4 regions of the Rhizobium sp. P28RR-XV genome follow, and region 1 is predicted to be linked to each of the others. Evidence: predicted binding sites of a transcription regulator. Region 1 holds the regulator's gene; each other region holds the start of a gene.

Evidence for each region. Region 1 encodes PhoB, which activates phosphate uptake and scavenging genes when phosphate is short. Its sites were predicted from a motif close to TGTCATNNANCTGTCAT; they were not measured.
Region 2: a site for PhoB is predicted at 1,825-1,841, ahead of HGP12_RS09100 (alkaline phosphatase). Genes of this name have one in related genera too.
Region 3: a site for PhoB is predicted at 2,192-2,208, ahead of HGP12_RS06210 (phospholipase C). Genes of this name have one in related genera too.
Region 4: a site for PhoB is predicted at 2,035-2,051, ahead of HGP12_RS17950 (DUF2278 family protein). Genes of this name have one in related genera too.

Annotation. Positions count from the first base shown of each region.
Region 1 covers NZ_JABAIG010000011.1:7,178-11,359, forward strand. Annotated here, with positions in the region: gene HGP12_RS22915 (aspartate aminotransferase family protein) at 1-1,079, opposite strand, end outside; gene HGP12_RS22920 (GcrA family cell cycle regulator) at 1,501-2,034, shown strand; gene phoB (phosphate regulon transcriptional regulator PhoB) at 2,126-2,809, opposite strand; gene phoU (phosphate signaling complex protein PhoU) at 2,840-3,550, opposite strand; gene pstB (phosphate ABC transporter ATP-binding protein PstB) at 3,602-4,182, opposite strand, start outside.
Region 2 covers NZ_JABAIG010000003.1:472,717-476,898, reverse strand. Annotated here, with positions in the region: gene HGP12_RS09100 (alkaline phosphatase) at 29-1,783, opposite strand; gene maiA (maleylacetoacetate isomerase) at 1,986-2,618, opposite strand; gene HGP12_RS09090 (fumarylacetoacetate hydrolase family protein) at 2,615-3,640, opposite strand; gene hmgA (homogentisate 1,2-dioxygenase) at 3,678-4,182, opposite strand, start outside.
Region 3 covers NZ_JABAIG010000002.1:536,189-540,370, forward strand. Annotated here, with positions in the region: gene HGP12_RS06195 (CobW family GTP-binding protein) at 1-52, shown strand, start outside; gene HGP12_RS06200 (WD40 repeat domain-containing protein) at 52-1,041, shown strand; gene cysE (serine O-acetyltransferase) at 1,161-1,976, shown strand; gene HGP12_RS06210 (phospholipase C) at 2,298-3,926, shown strand; gene HGP12_RS06215 (cytochrome-c peroxidase) at 3,946-4,182, shown strand, end outside.
Region 4 covers NZ_JABAIG010000008.1:69,921-74,102, forward strand. Annotated here, with positions in the region: gene HGP12_RS17935 (carbohydrate ABC transporter permease) at 1-46, shown strand, start outside; gene HGP12_RS17940 (carbohydrate ABC transporter permease) at 50-880, shown strand; gene HGP12_RS17945 (ABC transporter ATP-binding protein) at 885-1,943, shown strand; gene HGP12_RS17950 (DUF2278 family protein) at 2,099-3,148, shown strand; gene HGP12_RS17955 (M24 family metallopeptidase) at 3,220-4,182, opposite strand, start outside.

The sequences.
Region 1 (4,182 bases):
TCGCCGGCCGGGACGCCAAGCAGGTGCTCGGCGCGGATCGCCTGCAGCAGCTCCGCCTGCGGAATGGCCGCCTTGACGCCGAGCATCAGGCCTTCGCCGCGAACATCCTCGATGATATCGGGAAAACGGTCCTTCAGCGAGGCGAGACCCTGGCGGAAGACCAGCGCGATATCGCGGACATGCTGCAGGAAACCTTCAGCGAGCACGATATCGAGCACGGCATTGCCGACCGCCATGGCAAGCGGATTGCCGCCATAGGTCGAGCCATGCGTACCCGCCTTCATGCCCGAGGCGGCTTCCGCCGTCGCAAGACAGGCACCGAGCGGGAAGCCGCCACCGATACCCTTGGCAACGGCCATGATGTCAGGCTTGATCCCGGCCCATTCATGGGCGAAGAGCTTGCCCGTGCGGCCGACGCCGCATTGCACTTCATCAAGAACCAGCAGCAGGCCGTGCTCGTCGCAGATCTCGCGCAGGCCGCGCAGGAATTCGTTGGTCGCGGGACGAATACCGCCCTCGCCCTGCACCGGCTCGATCAGGATCGCGGCCGTCGCATCGGTGATGGCGGCGCGAACGGCATCGAGATCGCCGAACGGCACCTGATCGAAACCCGGCGCCTTCGGGCCGAAGCCTTCGATGTATTTCTCCTGGCCGCCGGCGGCGATCGTCGCGATGGTACGCCCGTGGAAGGCGCCTTCGAAGGTGATGATGTGGAACTTTTCAGGATGCCCCTTGGCGAATTGATAGCGCCGCGCCGTCTTGATGGCGCATTCCAGCGCCTCTGCACCCGAATTGGTGAAGAAGACCTTGTCGGCGAAGGTAACGTCCGTCAGCCGCTTCGACAGCTTTTCCTGCCCGGGCACTTCATAGAGGTTGGACAGGTGCCAGACCTTGTCGGCCTGCGCCTTCAGCTCGGCGACCAGATGAGGATGGGCATGACCGAGCGAATTGACTGCCACGCCGGCTGCGAAATCGAGGTAGCGCTCGCCGTTTTCGGTAACCAGCCAGACGCCCTCGCCTCGCTCGAACCGCAGCGGAGCACGCAGATAGGTATCGTAAAGCGGCGCGGTCTCTGCCATGGCATATCTCCTCGATCACAACCCTAAGGACCAATCGCTTCCACTTGATGAAACGGGTCCGAAAAAATCAAAAGCCGCCTTGCGGCGGCCTGGCCACTATTGATGTTTTGCACCGCGATGTCAACAAAACTGGCGTTTAGCAGGTGCGAGAAAGCGCTGTCGGCCAAAAGGGATGCGTTCGGCACTGCCTATTGCAGAAATGCCACGCCGGGGCAGCAAGTTGGGGAAAACCTCGAAATCGATTCCTCAAGATTCCCGCGACTCTTGTCACGGAGTCAGCCTCACACTAGGTTAAAAATCAATTGCTAGACTGCATGCGGCGGAACTAGTCACCACAATTTTAGAGCGTTTCGCGCCTCGATCCCATGCGAGGCAATGGTGAGGGATTCTGCCATCGGAAACGCGACAGCGGAGACAGGGCATGAATTGGACAGACGAACGCGTCGAGAAGCTGAAAAAGCTATGGTCCGAAGGGTTGAGCGCCAGCCAGATTGCGGCGCAGCTTGGCGGCGTGAGCCGTAATGCCGTCATCGGCAAGGTGCATCGCCTGAACCTTCCTGGCCGAGCGAAGGCGGGCGGCACGGCGGCTGCGGCACGCACGCCGAAGCGCAGCAGCGCGGCACCGCGCGCGCCGAATTACGCGTCTCGTGTCGCAACCCGCACGGTTACCCGCCAGCAGGGCGCAACCATGCTCAAGGAAGAGGTCGAGATCGATGCCGTCAACGAGATCCGGTATCGTCCGGCTGCCAACGTCGTCGTTCCGATCTCCCGGCGTCTCGGCCTGACCGAGCTTACGGAACGCACCTGCAAGTGGCCCGTCGGCGACCCGCTGAAGGACGATTTCCACTTCTGCGGCAACGAGAGCCCGGATGCATCGCCCTATTGCGGCTACCACCAGCGCCTGGCCTACCAGCCGGTGCATGAGCGGCGCCGGCCGGCTCAACCGCGCGGCTGATATGTCCCCAAAGCTGAGATAAAAGAAACGGGCCATTGAGGCCCGTTTTCTATTTCCGCCGCTATGTCGATGCCTGACCGGGTATCGCCGCTCAGGCTTCCATGGAGTAGCCCGCGCCGCGAACGGTACGGATGACATCCTGCATATTGGAGAAGTTGAGCGCCTTGCGCAGGCGACCGACATGCACGTCGACGGTGCGTTCGTCGACATAGATATCATGCCCCCATACGCCGTCCAGCAGCTGCGAGCGCGAGAAGACGCGGCCCGGCGAGGACATCAGGAATTCCAGCAGGCGGAACTCCGTCGGCCCCAACCGCACTTCGCGGCTTTTGCGATGAACGCGATGGGTTTCGCGGTCCAGCTCGATATCCCCGCAACGCAGCACCGTGGAGAGAACCTCCGGACGGGCACGCCGCAGCATCGCCTTGACACGGGCCATCAGCTCCGGCGTCGAGAACGGCTTGACGACGTAATCGTCCGCGCCGGTGGAAAGCCCGCGCACGCGCTCGCTCTCCTCCCCTCGGGCCGTCAGCATGATGATCGGCAGGCGCTCCGTCTCCGGCCGCATACGCAGCCGGCGGCAGAGTTCGATGCCGGACACGCCGGGGAGCATCCAGTCGAGGATCAGGAGATCGGGAATGCGCTCCTGGAGACGCAGCTCGGCCTCATCGCCTCTGAGGATCGTGTCGACCTCGAAGCCTTCGGCCTCGAGATTGTAGCGCAGCAGAACGCTTAGCGCTTCCTCGTCTTCTACAACAGCAACTCTCGGAACCATGCGCCTTTGGTCTCCCTTTTCGCTTCCAGATTATTCCGTCACCGCGCCGACGGTATTGGCGGTATCATCCTTCGGGCGCTCGCCTTCTGGCTGGGCGCCGGTCGCCATGTAATAGATCGTCTCGGCGATGTTGGTGGCATGGTCGCCGATGCGCTCGATGTTCTTGGCGCAGAAGAGAAGATGCGTGCAGGTGGTGATGTTGCGCGGATCTTCCATCATGTAGGTCAGCATCTCGCGGAAGAGCGAGGTGTACATGGCGTCGATTTCCTCGTCGCGCTCGCGGATCGACACAGCCTTGTCGGGCGAACGGGTGGCATAAACGTCCAGAACTTCCTTCAGCTGGCTGAGCGCCAGTTCGGAGAGATGCTCGATGCCGCGGGCGAGACGGCGCGGAACGCCGCCCTGAACGGCGATGACACGCTTTGCGGTGTTCTTGCCGAGGTCGCCGACGCGCTCCAGATCGGAAGCGATGCGGATCGAGCCCATGATCTCGCGCAGGTCGGCAGCCATAGGCTGGCGACGGGCGATGGTGACGATGGCCTTGTCGCCGACTTCGCGCTCGGCATGATCGAGGATGACGTCGTCGGAGATGACCTTCTGCGCAAGAGCAGTGTCGCTTTGGACCAGTGCGCGGACGCTGTCGCTGACCATCTGCTCGGCCAGGCCGCCCATTTCCGCAATGCGGCGCGTCAGGAACTTCAGGTCTTCGTCGTAAGCAGAGAGAATGTGAGTGGAGACCATTTTTCTATCCTCAAGGTGAACTGTGTGAAAGGGTCCGAGCGCCTGATATCATCAACCAAAACGGCCCATGATGTAATCCTGCGTGCGGTAATCGTCGGGATTGGTGAACATTTTATCGGTATCGTTCTCCTCAACCAGATGGCCGAGATGGAACATTGCGGTGCGCTGCGAAACGCGGGCTGCCTGCTGCATGGAATGCGTCACGATGACGATCGTGAAGTTTTCCCGCAGCTCGTGAATGAGATCCTCGACCTTTGCCGTTGCGATCGGATCGAGCGCCGAGCACGGCTCGTCCATGAGGATGACTTCCGGACTGACGGCAACGGCGCGTGCGATGCACAGGCGCTGCTGCTGACCGCCCGAAAGGCTCGTGCCGGCATCGTGGAGCCTGTCCTTGACCTCGCCCCACAGGCCCGCCTTCTGCAGGCTGGTCTCGACGATATGGTCGAGATCGGCCTTGGAACGGTGCAGGCCATGGATGCGCGGCCCGTAGGCGACGTTTTCATAGATCGACTTGGGAAACGGGTTGGGCTTCTGGAAGACCATGCCGACGCGCGCGCGCAATTCCACGACATCGATGCTGTTGTCGTAGACATCCTGATCGTCGAGCGTGATCTTGCCCGTCACCCGGC
Region 2 (4,182 bases), on a different contig from region 1:
TGTCCCAATTCACGGATATGAACAGATTTTACATCTTTTCAGAGCCAAGAGCGAAGGCATCGACCAGCACGTGGTAGACATCGCTCTGTTCCATATAGCCCCGGAAGCCTTCGGCACCCGGACCGGCGGCCTGCAGCACGACGTCGTCGACGGCATGGACGCCGCTGTCCTCGTCCTTCGGAATATTGCCCTGCACGAAGACGGCGCCAGGCACATCCTTGTAGGCTTCATTGGCAACATATTCCTTCTTCTCGTTCTGGATCGCCGGAACGAAAGGACCGTCGAGCTTCGGACGGAAGGTCTCGTAGTGATCCGGACCGTTATTGGCGGCCATGAACAGGCGGCGCGAAACGTCGACGCGGTCCGGATAGCCGTCGCCATCCTTATCCTCATAGTTCGGGAAGCCGGCGGCCGCATAGGTGCCGACCTTCTCGCGCATTTCGGTGCCCGGCTTGTCGTCGTCTACCGTACCGATGATCGAGACGCCATGCGTATGGTCGCCGGTGACGACGATCAGCGTATCCGGGTTCTTGGCCTGAAATTCGCGGGCAACGGCAACGGCCTTGTCGAACTCGATGGTTTCGACCAGGGTGCGATCCCAGTCGAGCGGATGGCTCATCTTGTCGATGGATGCGCCTTCGACCATCAGGAAGAAGCCTTCCGGATTCTTGGACAGCTTGTCGAGCGCGACCTTGGTCATGTCGACCAGGCCCGGCTGGTTCGGGAACTTGTCGACCGTGCCCTTCTTGAGGAATTCGCGGTCAAGCGTGACATCGAGGTTGCCGGTGTGGAAGAGGCCGAGCAGCTTGTCCTGGTTGGAGCCCGTCGCCGTCGCCAGCTCGTTCTTGTCGGTTGCAACGGCATAGCCTGCGTCCTTGAAGAGCGCGATATAGTCCTTGTCGTCCTTGCGCTTCGAGCCCGGCACGCTCTTTGCCAGGAAATAGGCCGAGCCGCCGCCGAGCAGGACATCCGGCTTGACGCCGTACATCATGCCGACGATGTCGGCCTTGTCGGCGCGCTTGCGCGTATGGGAAACCAGCGCCGCCGGCGTCGCGTCCTCGACCTCGGCCGTGGTCACGATGCCGAGCGATTTCTTGCCGGTGCGGCGAAGGGCCTCGCCGATCGTTTCGACCTTGGGGTCGTCCAGGCTGGCCGGCGTGCGGTCGGCATAGACGCCGAGCGCGTTCACGGCGGACTTGTGGCCGGTCATATAGGCCGACATGGTATTGGCGCTGTCGGTGGCGATGGCCGACGTCGAGGACGTGCCGATGAAGGCGACGGGCGGAATGTCGTCCATGGCGAGACGGCCATTGGCTTTGCCTTCGGTCATGCCCTTGGACATGATGCGGGCGCCCGTGCGATGCGCGACGGAGAGACCGTCGCCGAGCAGGAAGATGATGTTCTTCGCCTTCGGTGTGGCCGAGGTGCCGTAGACATCCCAGTTGACAGCCTTCTTCTCGTCGCCGGCCGACACCTCGACCTTATACTGGCCGGTCTTTGCAAGCTTGACGCCGCGAAGGATCAGGGCCGATCCGAGAACCTTGTCTTCAGCACCCTTTTCTTCCGCGACAAAATCGGCGGCCTTGCCGAAAGCGGCCTCATAGCTTTCCTCGTTGACCGTGACCTTGACGTCTTCCGGCTTGACGACCTTGCTGAATTCCACCTTGAAATCGAATGGCGAGCCGGCAAGTACCGTCGCCCGGTCCAACGGATAGACCGTCGCTGCGTGTGCTGCACCGGCCAATACGGTCGCAGACATCATGGAGAGAACAAGTTTACGCATTTTATACCCCCTGCGTCGTGGTTGCTTCCCTCTCCTCACTTATAAAAGCCAGATGACAATCATGTAAAAAAGAGTCGACTTTCTGCAACCGGAAATTCAAAAGGGGCACTCGCTAAGGAAGACTGATTGTATGTGCCGCATCTAAAGGACGGCGCGAACGGCCTGAATGCCGGGACCATCGCCGCAGGGGACACGTAATTCGCTACGGCTTTGCGCGATCGGGATGTGCCGCCTGAAAAGGCGGCAAATTCGTGCACCTGCCATCGATTTCGACGATGCGCTTGAGATCGGTCAGGTCCACGCCCCAGCGGCGGGCATTGTAGACCTGCGGCACAAGGCAGATATCCGCCATGGTCGGCGTGTCGCCAAAGCTGAAGCGACCATCGAACCTGCTCAACATGATCTCGAGCTTGCGAAGGCCGGCGGCAATGAAATGCCTCATCCATTCCTCGCGGGCGTCGGCTCTATCCGTGATGGTCATGACATGGGCGGCAACATACGTATTGCAAATGGGATGGATATCCATGGCGATCGCATAGGCAAGTGCGCGCACATGCTGGCGGCCGGCGCTATCCGGGGGCATCAAACGGCTCTCGGGCCGAAGCTCGGCCAGATATTCGATGATGGAAAGCGACTGCGTCAGGATTTCTCCGTCGATCATGAGCGCCGGCACGAAGCCTTGCGGATTGAGCACCAGATAATCGGCGCTATTCTGTTCGCCTTCCAGCAGGTTGATGGATACGCGCCTATAAGCGATACCGAGCATGTTGAGCGCAATGCGGACGCGGTAGCTGGCGGACGAGCGCCAGTAATCGTAGAGAACGACGTCGCTCATCGCGGCTCGGCCCCCAGGTATTTTTCGACTGATTGTTCGATCGCCCCGAAGATCGAGTGCCCGGTACGGTCCTGCATTTCGATGCGGACCTGATCGCCGAACCGCAGGAACTGTGTCTTCGGCGATCCGGTTTCGATCGTCTCGATCATGCGGAGCTCGGCAATGCAGGAGTAGCCATCGCCGCCATTCTCGACCGGCTTGCCCGGCCCGCCGTCAAGCTTGTTGGATACCGTTCCCGAGCCGATGATCGTGCCGGCCACAAGGCTGCGGGTCTTGGCCGCGTGCGCAATCAGCGCGCCGAAATCGAATGTCATGTCGACGCCGGCATTCGCCCTGCCGAAAGGCTTGCCGTTCACGGCAACCAGCAGCGGCAGATGCAGCTTACCGCCATCCCATGCCTCGCCAAGCTCAGTCGGCGTAACGGCGACCGGCGAGAACGCCGATGCCGGCTTGGATTGGAAAAAGCCGAAGCCTTTTGCCAGCTCCTGCGGGATCAGGCCGCGCAGCGACACGTCATTGACGAGCATCACCAGCCGGATGGCCTGCCGCGCCATGTCCGGACTGGCGCCCATGGGAACGTCACCGACGACGACGGCAACCTCGCCCTCCATGTCGATGCCATAGGCTTCATCGGCCGCAAGGATCGGATCGCGCGGCGCCAGAAAGCCGTCCGAGCCGCCTTGATACATCAGCGGATCGACCCAGAAGCTTGCCGGCATTTCGGCATTGCGCGCCTTGCGCACCAGTTCCACATGATTGACGTAGGCCGAGCCGTCGGCCCATTGATAGGCGCGCGGCAGCGGCGATGCGGCATCATGTTCGTGAAATCGCATGGTCGGCTGCGCACCGGTCTCGATACCCTCCGCGACCAGGGCGAGCCTGGGTGCCACATGCTCCCAATCGTCGAGGGCCGCCTGCAGGCTGCGGGCGATGTGACCGACCTCGGAACAACGGGTCAGATCACGCGAGACGACGACAAGCCGGCCGTCTCTGGTGGAGTCCTTCAAGGTCGCAAGCTTCATATCTAGGCTCCGATGTCAGAGAATAAGTCGCCAGTCTTCACTTGATGCCGGGCGTTCCGTCGAACCGGCGCTCAAGACCGTCCCAGCATTCCAGATAGTCATCCTGCAGCGTGTCCAGCTCGGCGGCATATTTCGTCAGCTGCTGCGGGAAACGGGTTTCAAACATGAAGGCCATGGTATGATCGAGCTTCACCGGCTTCAATTCGGAATTCGACGCCTTTTCGAAGCCGGATGCATCAGGCCCATGCGGCAGCATCATATTGTGCAGGCTGATACCTCCAGGCACGAAGCCCTTTTCCTTCGCATCATACTGGCCGTGGATCAGGCCCATGAACTCGCTCATGATATTGCGATGATACCAGGGTGGGCGGAAGGTATGTTCGGCCACCAGCCAGCGCGGCGGGAAGATGACGAAATCGACATTCGCGGTGCCAGCACTTTCGGTCGGGGCGGTCAGCACCGTGAAGATCGACGGATCGGGATGGTCGAAGAGGATGGCACCGACGGGGGAGAACGTCCGCAGATCGTATTTATAGGGGATG
Region 3 (4,182 bases), on a different contig from region 1:
CGACCGCGAAAAGCTGGAAGCAAGCTTCAAGGCGTGCGAGGCATCCGCCTGATGCCGACTGTTGCTCCGCTTGATATCGACGGCCATGTTCTGGCCGTCGAATTTTTAGGTGATACCCCTTTCTTCGCCAGCGCCGCCGGCGCGATCCATCGCCTCGAAGGTGGAGACAAGGTGACGGAAGCCCATCAGGGCATGCTCACCTGCATCCGCGATCCGAACAGCGAGAGCCTGATTTCGGGCGGCGAGGACGGCAAGGTTCTCCGGATTGCCGCGGACGGCAGCGTGACGACCCTTGCCGAAGCACCGCGCAAATGGATCGGCCAGGTTGCCGCCGGCCCGCAAGGCGCGGTCGCCTATTCCTATGGCAAGAGCACTTTCGTGCGCCTCGCCGACGGCACGACGAAGGAATTTCCGGAGGAACGCACCGTCGAAGGCATCGCCTTTGCTCACAAGGGCATGCGGATCGCTGTCGCCCGGTATAACGGCGTATCGCTGCACTGGGTCGGAATGAGCGCCCCGCCGGTCAATCTGGAATGGAAGGGCGCCCATACCAGCGTCACGTTTTCACCGGATGGCCAGTTCATCGTGACAACCATGCAGGAAAATGCCCTGCACGGCTGGAAGCTCGACGCCAAGCCGGGTGCCGAGGCCCGGCACATGCGCATGACCGGCTATCCCGCCAAGGTGAAGTCCCTGTCGTGGTCGGCAAAGGGCAAATGGCTCGCCTCGTCGGGCGCGCCGGCGGCCATCGTCTGGCCCTTCCAGGGCAAGGACGGCCCGATGGGTAAGGCGCCGCTCGAGCTCGGCACCCGTGCTAACATCATGGCGACTTCGGTGAAATTCCATCCTGCGGAAGATATCCTCGCCATCGGCTTCATCGATGGTATGATCCTTGCGGTGCGCATCGGCGACGCCAAGGAGGCGCTTCTGCGCCGGCCCGGCAAGGGTGCGATCACGTCGATGAGCTGGAGCAAATCCGGCAAGCTGCTCGCCTTCGCCTCCGAAGCCGGCGATTGCGGCGTCGTCGACATTTCCGCCTAAGAGCAATTCCAGGAAAAGCGCGTAGCGGTTTTCCGTCCGGAATTGCGCAAAAGCAAACACCTAGAGTGGTTGAGCAATACGGTGAAGCGCCCAACCACTCTAAACAGAAAGTCAGGATCATGCCCCAGTCAGGAACGGCTACCGCCGGAAATAACCCTGCCTCCGTCGAGAACGTCTGGGACGTGATCCGTTGCGAAGCCGCCGAGCTTGCGGCGCGCGAGCCGACGCTCGCCCCGCTGCTGCAGGCGCAATTGCTCGCCAGCCGCTCCGATGCGGAAAGCCTTGCCAGTGTGCTGGCCGCGCGGCTCTGCGTCGTCAGGATCGAGCATGGTGACCTGCTTTCCCTGCTGTCCGACGTGCTGGCGCGGCATCCCGCAATCCTGCAGGCGACGGAAGCCGACCTCGTCGCGGTGCGAACGCGCGACCCCGCCTGCACCACCTATCTGCATGCGCTTCTGAACCTGAAGGGTTTCCACGCCCTGCAGGCGCATCGCATCGCCCATGCGCTCTGGACCGAAGGCCGCCCGGAAATTGCCAGCTGGCTTTCCAATCTCGTCTCGCTCGTCTTCGGCCCGGATATTCATCCCGCCGCGAAGATCGGTACGTCGATCATGCTCGATCACGGCTCCGGCATCGTCATCGGCGAAACCGCCGTGATCGAGGACGAGGTGTCCATCCTGCAGAACGTCACGCTTGGCGGCACCGGCAAGGAGAGCGGCGACCGTCACCCGAAGATCCGCCACGGCGTGATGATCGGCGCCGGCGCCAAGATCCTCGGCAACATCGAAGTCGGCGCCTTCAGCAAGGTTGCGGCCGGCAGTGTCGTGGTGAAGCCCGTTCCCGCGCATTGCACCGTCGCCGGCGTACCGGCAACAGTCATCCGCATCCATCGCGCCGATGAGATACCGGCCGAGACGATGGATCAGAACATCTAATTTCATTCGCGGCTATCCCGTGGCCGACCCTCATGGTGAGGAAGCCCAAAGGGCCGTCTCGAACCACGAGGGCGGGTGGGAAAACCTCGTCCGTGACATAAGGTAGCATCGCAAACACACAAGGCGGATACCTCCCGCATGCTTTCTGCCCAACACAGCAGAATCAATTGCTTGCCAGAAATGCGATAGCAAAAGCAGAATCGCCTCCCCTCACCCTTCATGGGACTGTCATACTCCGTTGATAGCTCGAAAGGGTTCTCTATGCCCGGCGTGGCGCAACATGCGCCGGAGCAATGCCCCCCACTCGAAGAGGATATGACGATGACCAGCCTTTCACGTCGCGCCGCCCTCGCAAGCGGCAGCGCGCTCACTTTTGCTTTGCTCTGTTCCCCCGCCGGCGCCGCCGACGTGGCGCCGGCGCCGAATACCGCAACGCCGATCAAGCATCTTGTTGTTATCTTCCAGGAAAACGTCTCCTTCGACCATTATTTCGCGACCTATCCCAAGGCCGCAAACGTCGCCGGAGAGCCGGAATTCAAGGCGGCCGACAACACGCCGACCGATATCAACACGCTGGCAAATGCCGGTCTTCTCGACACCAATCCGAACAAGACCAACGCGGCGAACGGCGCCGATGCCGCCGCGCCCTTCCGGCTCGACCGCACGCAGGCCGCAACCCAGTCGCAGAACCACGGCTATACCGCCGAACAGGCGGCCTATGACAACTTCGCCATGGACCTTTTCCCGGCCAATACCGGCCGTGGCACCAAGGGTGCCGCCGGTGCATTCGGCACCAAGGGTCAGGTCATGGGCTATTATGACGGCAACACCGTCACCGCGCTTTGGAATTACGCCCAGCACTATGCGCTGAACGACAATTCCTTCTCCACCAATTTCGGTCCCTCGACCCCAGGCGCGCTGAACCTGATTTCCGGCCAGACCAATGGCGCCATCCTGCCGCCGGGCTACACGCTGGAAAGCGACGGCACCTATTCCAAGGGCCGCATCGTGCCTGACGGCAATGGCGGCTGGACCGCGATCAGTGATTTCGATCCGACGGGCGACGTCTGCTCGGTCGGCCAGACGGCGCTGATGTACGGCAAGAACATCGGCGACATGCTGAACGAGCACAAGATCAGCTGGGGCTTCTTCGAAGGCGGCTTCGATCTGACGCTGACCAACCCCGACGGCACGACGGGCTGCAAGCGCGCGACGACTTCGGCCGTCACCAAGGTCAATTACGGTGACTACATCCCGCATCACCAGCCATTCCAATACTATGCCTCGACGGCCAACCCGACGCATGCGCGCCCATCCTCCGTGGCAACGATCGGCACGACGGATGCGGCCAATCACCAGTACGACATGACCGACTTCTATGCGGCCCTGAAGAACGGCAACATGCCCACGATCAGCTTCCTGAAGGCGCCCGCCTATCAGGACGGTCACGCCGGCTATTCCGATCCGCTTGACGAGCAGGAATTCGTCACTCAGGTGGTCAACACCGTGCAGAATTCCCCGGATTGGAAGGACACCGCCATCATCCTCCTCTACGACGATTCCGATGGCTGGTATGACCATGCCCATGCGGTCGTCAATCCGTCGAAACTCCCGGTCAAGGGTTACGACGTGCTGAGCGGTGACGGCTGTTCCACCGGCACGCCGCTGCCCGGCGTCAACGGCCAGCCGGCCCAGGGACGCTGCGGTTATGGCACACGCCAGCCGCTGATCGTCGTCTCGCCCTACGCCAAGGTCAACTTCGTCGACCACACGCTGACCGACCAGACCTCCGTCATGCGCTTCATCGAGGATAACTGGATGGCCGGTGCCCGTCTCGGCGGCGGCTCCTTCGATGTGCTCTCGGGCTCGCTGAACAGCATGTTCGATTGGTCCAAGGGTGATGCGCCGAAGCTGATCCTCGATCCGAAGACCGGCAATCAGGCATCGTAAAACCATAAGGGTGACGGAAATGCCCTCGATCAACCGTCGTCTCCTGCCGCTCCTCGCACTCGCGGGCCTTTCGCTCGCGGGTGCGGCCGTCGGCATGGCAAGCGAACCGGCCGGCTATGACGACCGGGCGCCGCTGAGCGCGGTAGCGCAGCTCGGCAAGAGGCTGTTCTTCGATCCGTCGCTCTCGGGCGGCGGCCAGATGTCCTGCGCGACCTGCCACGATCCCGCCAACCACTACGCGCCCGCCAACGACCGC
Region 4 (4,182 bases), on a different contig from region 1:
CATGCTGATCATCCTGCTGCGGCAGACCCTGCTGAACAAGGATTGAGCCATGAGACGATCCGTCCTTCCCACCATCGCGCATCGCCTGGCAATTCTTTGCTACGTCGTCTTCGCGCTCTTTCCGCTCTTCTGGCTGCTGAAGGTCTCGGTGACGCCGAACGACCTGCTCTATACCGAAGGCGTGCGCATGTGGCCCTCGCGCACGACCTGGGAACATTATGCTTTCGTGCTGCAGCACAGCGACTTCCCGACCTTCTTCAAGAATAGCCTGATCGTCTCCGCCTCGACGGCGATTGCCGTCACCATCTGCGCGTCGCTCTCCGGCTACGCGCTCTCGCGCTTCAATTTCCGCGCCAAATACTGGATCGTGGCGCTGATGCTGCTGACCCAGATGTTTCCGCTGGTCATGCTCGTCGCGCCGATCTTCAAAATCCTTTCGCCACTGCATCTGACCAACAGCCTGACCGGCCTTGTCATCGTCTACACGGCATTCAACGTGCCCTTCGCCACCTTCCTGATGCAGTCCTTCTTCGACGGCATTCCCAAGGATCTGGAGGAGGCTGCCATGATCGACGGCGCGACGCAGTTCACCGCCTTCAGGCAGATCATCCTACCGCTGACGCTGCCCGGCATCGCGGCAACGCTCGGCTTCGTCTTCACGGCGGCGTGGAGCGAGCTGCTCTTCGCGCTCATGCTGATCAACGGCAACCAGGCAGCGACCTTCCCGGTCGGGCTTCTCACCTTCGTCTCGAAATTCTCCGTGGATTTCGGGCAGATGATGGCGGCGGGCGTCATGGCGCTCATTCCGGCCGCGCTCTTCTTCCTGCTCATCCAACGCTATCTCGTGCAGGGCCTGACGGCCGGCGCGGTCAAGGGTTAGTCATATGGCATCGATCGATATTCAGAACGTCAAGAAGGCCTATGGCCATGTGCAAGTCCTGCACGACATCGATCTCAGGATCAAGGACGGCGAATTCGTCGTCCTCGTCGGCCCCTCCGGCTGCGGCAAATCCACTTTGCTCCGGATGATTGCCGGCCTCGAAGACATCAGCGGCGGCGAGATCCGCATCGCGGACAACCGCGTCAACGAGCTGCATCCGAAGGATCGGGATATCGCCATGGTGTTCCAGTCCTATGCGCTTTATCCGCACATGAATGTCGCCGGCAATATGAGTTACAGCCTGCGGCTGCGGAAGATGGCGAAGGATAACATCGCCAAGGCGGTCGCCGGTGCGGCCACAAAGCTCGGTCTCGATCCGCTGCTCGAACGCCGGCCGAAGGCGCTCTCGGGCGGCCAGCGTCAGCGTGTCGCCATGGGCCGCGCCATCGTGCGGCAGCCGAAAGCCTTCCTCTTCGACGAGCCGCTGTCGAACCTCGACGCTCGCTTGCGCGAGCAGATGCGCGCCGAAATCAAGAGGTTGCACGGCGATCTTAAGGCGACGTCGATCTATGTCACCCACGACCAGATCGAGGCGATGACGCTGGCGGACCGGATCGTCGCCATGCATGGCGGGGTGGTGCAGCAGGTCGGCAGCCCGCTGGAACTCTACGACCGTCCCGCCAACCTCTTCGTCGCCGGCTTCATCGGCTCTCCGGGGATGAATTTTCTCGATGCAACTTACGAAGGCAATGGCGTCAAGCTCAAGGACGGCACGCTCGTTCCGCTTTCGGAGCCGCTGAAATTGGCCGCCGGCACGAAGGTCACGCTCGGCATTCGGCCCGAGCATGTCGTGCTATCGTCAGATCAGTCCTGCATGTCCGCCAATGTCGAACTTGTCGAACCCACGGGCTTCGGCATCATCCTGCATCTTTCGCTGCATGGCCTGCCGTTCAAGGTATTCACGCTCGATCGCAGCGCACTGAGCGCCGGTCCGCAGGTGAAGGTCGCCTTCCCGCCGCAGTATCTGCATGTCTTCGGCGAGGATGGAACAAGAGCGGCATAAGGACTGTCCGTTCGGCCGAGATGATCGCCGCGGCGGCGCGGCACGCCTCGCAAAGTCGGGAAAACCTTGGGACGCCCATGGATTCCTCCGGTGTCGCAGAAGCTTCATTCTGATGCGACACTATGTGCTGCTTATGTGCACTGAGGGAGGATGTCGTGCCGCTTAACAACTACGCCGTGCTCAAGGGCAGACCCATCAACAATCGATTGGCAACCGGCTCAAGCCCGCATTATCAGGTGCTGGTTTCGGAGAACGGGACGCCGTATCGCATCGCCATCAATGTGCGTTCGCAGGATGGAAGCGAGGTCGAATTCCTCGTGCGCTCCCGCTTCGAACACCCGATCACCGCGCAGTTGGCGGAGCTGCCGGAGGGCTTGCACGCGACAGCAAGCCGGCCGGGCGGCGTCGCGCTCGATTTCATCCGCGGCAATCTCATGCAGCCCTGGGAACTGAAACCACTTCCGATCTCGGCGGCAGGTCCGGATAATGATCTCAACGAAAAGATCGATAGCTACATTCAGCGCGCCATGTCAGACGAGGAGGCAATGATCTACGCCTTCGGCGAGACCTGGGGACCGGAGAACGACAAGGCCGATCAGTATTTCGGCTTCAAGCCCGGCCGCGGCATTCACGACATTCATTTCAACCAGGGCAACCCGTCTGGCAAATATGCCTCGCAGAACGGCCCCTGGCAGGACGGCGGGCTGATACTGGAATTTCCCCGCGAGCAGCAATGGGTTGCGATCTTCATGAAATTCCAGACGCAGGCATGGCACTCGGACGATGTGGACGGGTCCGTCATCGTGCCGCGGGATCAAGATCATCCGAACCTGCCGCACACGCCGGTCGATCGCGACGCCATTCCCACTTTCGATGTCCCGGATGGGCTGGTGCGCATTATCGCTGCCTATGTCAACGACGTGAAGACGCCCGAGCGGGAAACCGTCACGCTGCTGAATACCGCCGACGTGCCGGTCGACCTCACCGGCTGGCAGATCAAGGACAAACAGAAAAATGCGATGGTGCTCAGCGGTTCGATCACCGCCGGAGCGACGCAGGTGATCGAAATCCGGTCGCCCGTCACCCTATCCAACAAGGGCGGGATCATTACCCTGCTCAACGCACAGGGCCTCAAGGTTCACGGCGTTTCCTATACCAAGGAGCAGGCAAAGCAGCCCGGGCGCACCATCCCGTTCCAGGGGTAAGAGTTTCGGCTAATGCCGAAAGCCGATATCGGGCATTGCCCGGCGCCAGAGCGCCGAGCTGGTTTCTCCCATCAGGCGAAAGGTTCGGTCGGCCCCTTGGATGGCTGGGTAAACCAGCGCGGGCCGTCCGCCGTCATGTAGATATGATCCTCCAGCCGGATGCCGAATTTCCGCGGAAAGACGATCATCGGCTCGTTCGAAAAGCACATGCCGGGCGCAAGCGCCGTCGCATTGCCGCGCACGATGTAGGGCTCCTCATGGATGTCCAGCCCGAGGCCGTGGCCGGCGCGGTGCGGCAAGCCCGGCAGCTTGTAGTCGGGGCCGAGTGCATGTTTCGCCAGTACGGCCCGTGCCGCATCATCTAGGCTTGAACAGGCAGCACCGAGCTTCGCGGCCTCGAAAACCGCTTGCTGCGCCTCGCGCTCGATCGCCCATGCGTCTTCAAATGCGCTGTCACCGGCCTTCAGCTTGTATGTTCTCGTCAGGTCGGAATGATAGCCGTCGATGCGTGCGCCCGTGTCCACCAGGATGACGTCATCTTCGCCGAGCGTCTGATCGCCGTCTGCGCCATGCGGAAGCGATGTCGCCTCGCCGAAGGACACAATGCAGAAGGTCGATCCGCCATGGGCGCCTGCCTCGCGATGCCGCTGGTCGATGAACGCGACCACGTCCGAGGCGCGGATTCCCGGCTTGAGCAAGGCATGGGCCTGCTTGTGCACATCGAGCGTCAAGTTCATCGCATATTGGATAAGCGCGATTTCCGCGACAGATTTGATCCGGCGCAGGCTGTTGATGAGCGGTCCGCCATTGGCCAGCCTTTCGGCCCCAAGCTCGGTCGCCAATGCGTTGTAGAAGTAGAGCGGCATGTTGTCGTCAAGTGCCAAAATGCCCGAACTACCAAGGACACGCGCGATTAATGCCACACTGCTCTCTTCTTCCTGCCATTCGAGGATTTCGGCCGGCAGATGCGGCAGCGTCTCCACGCGGCTGCGCTCGAAACCGGGGACGATGTAAGAGAGGGTGGTCGGCGTCAC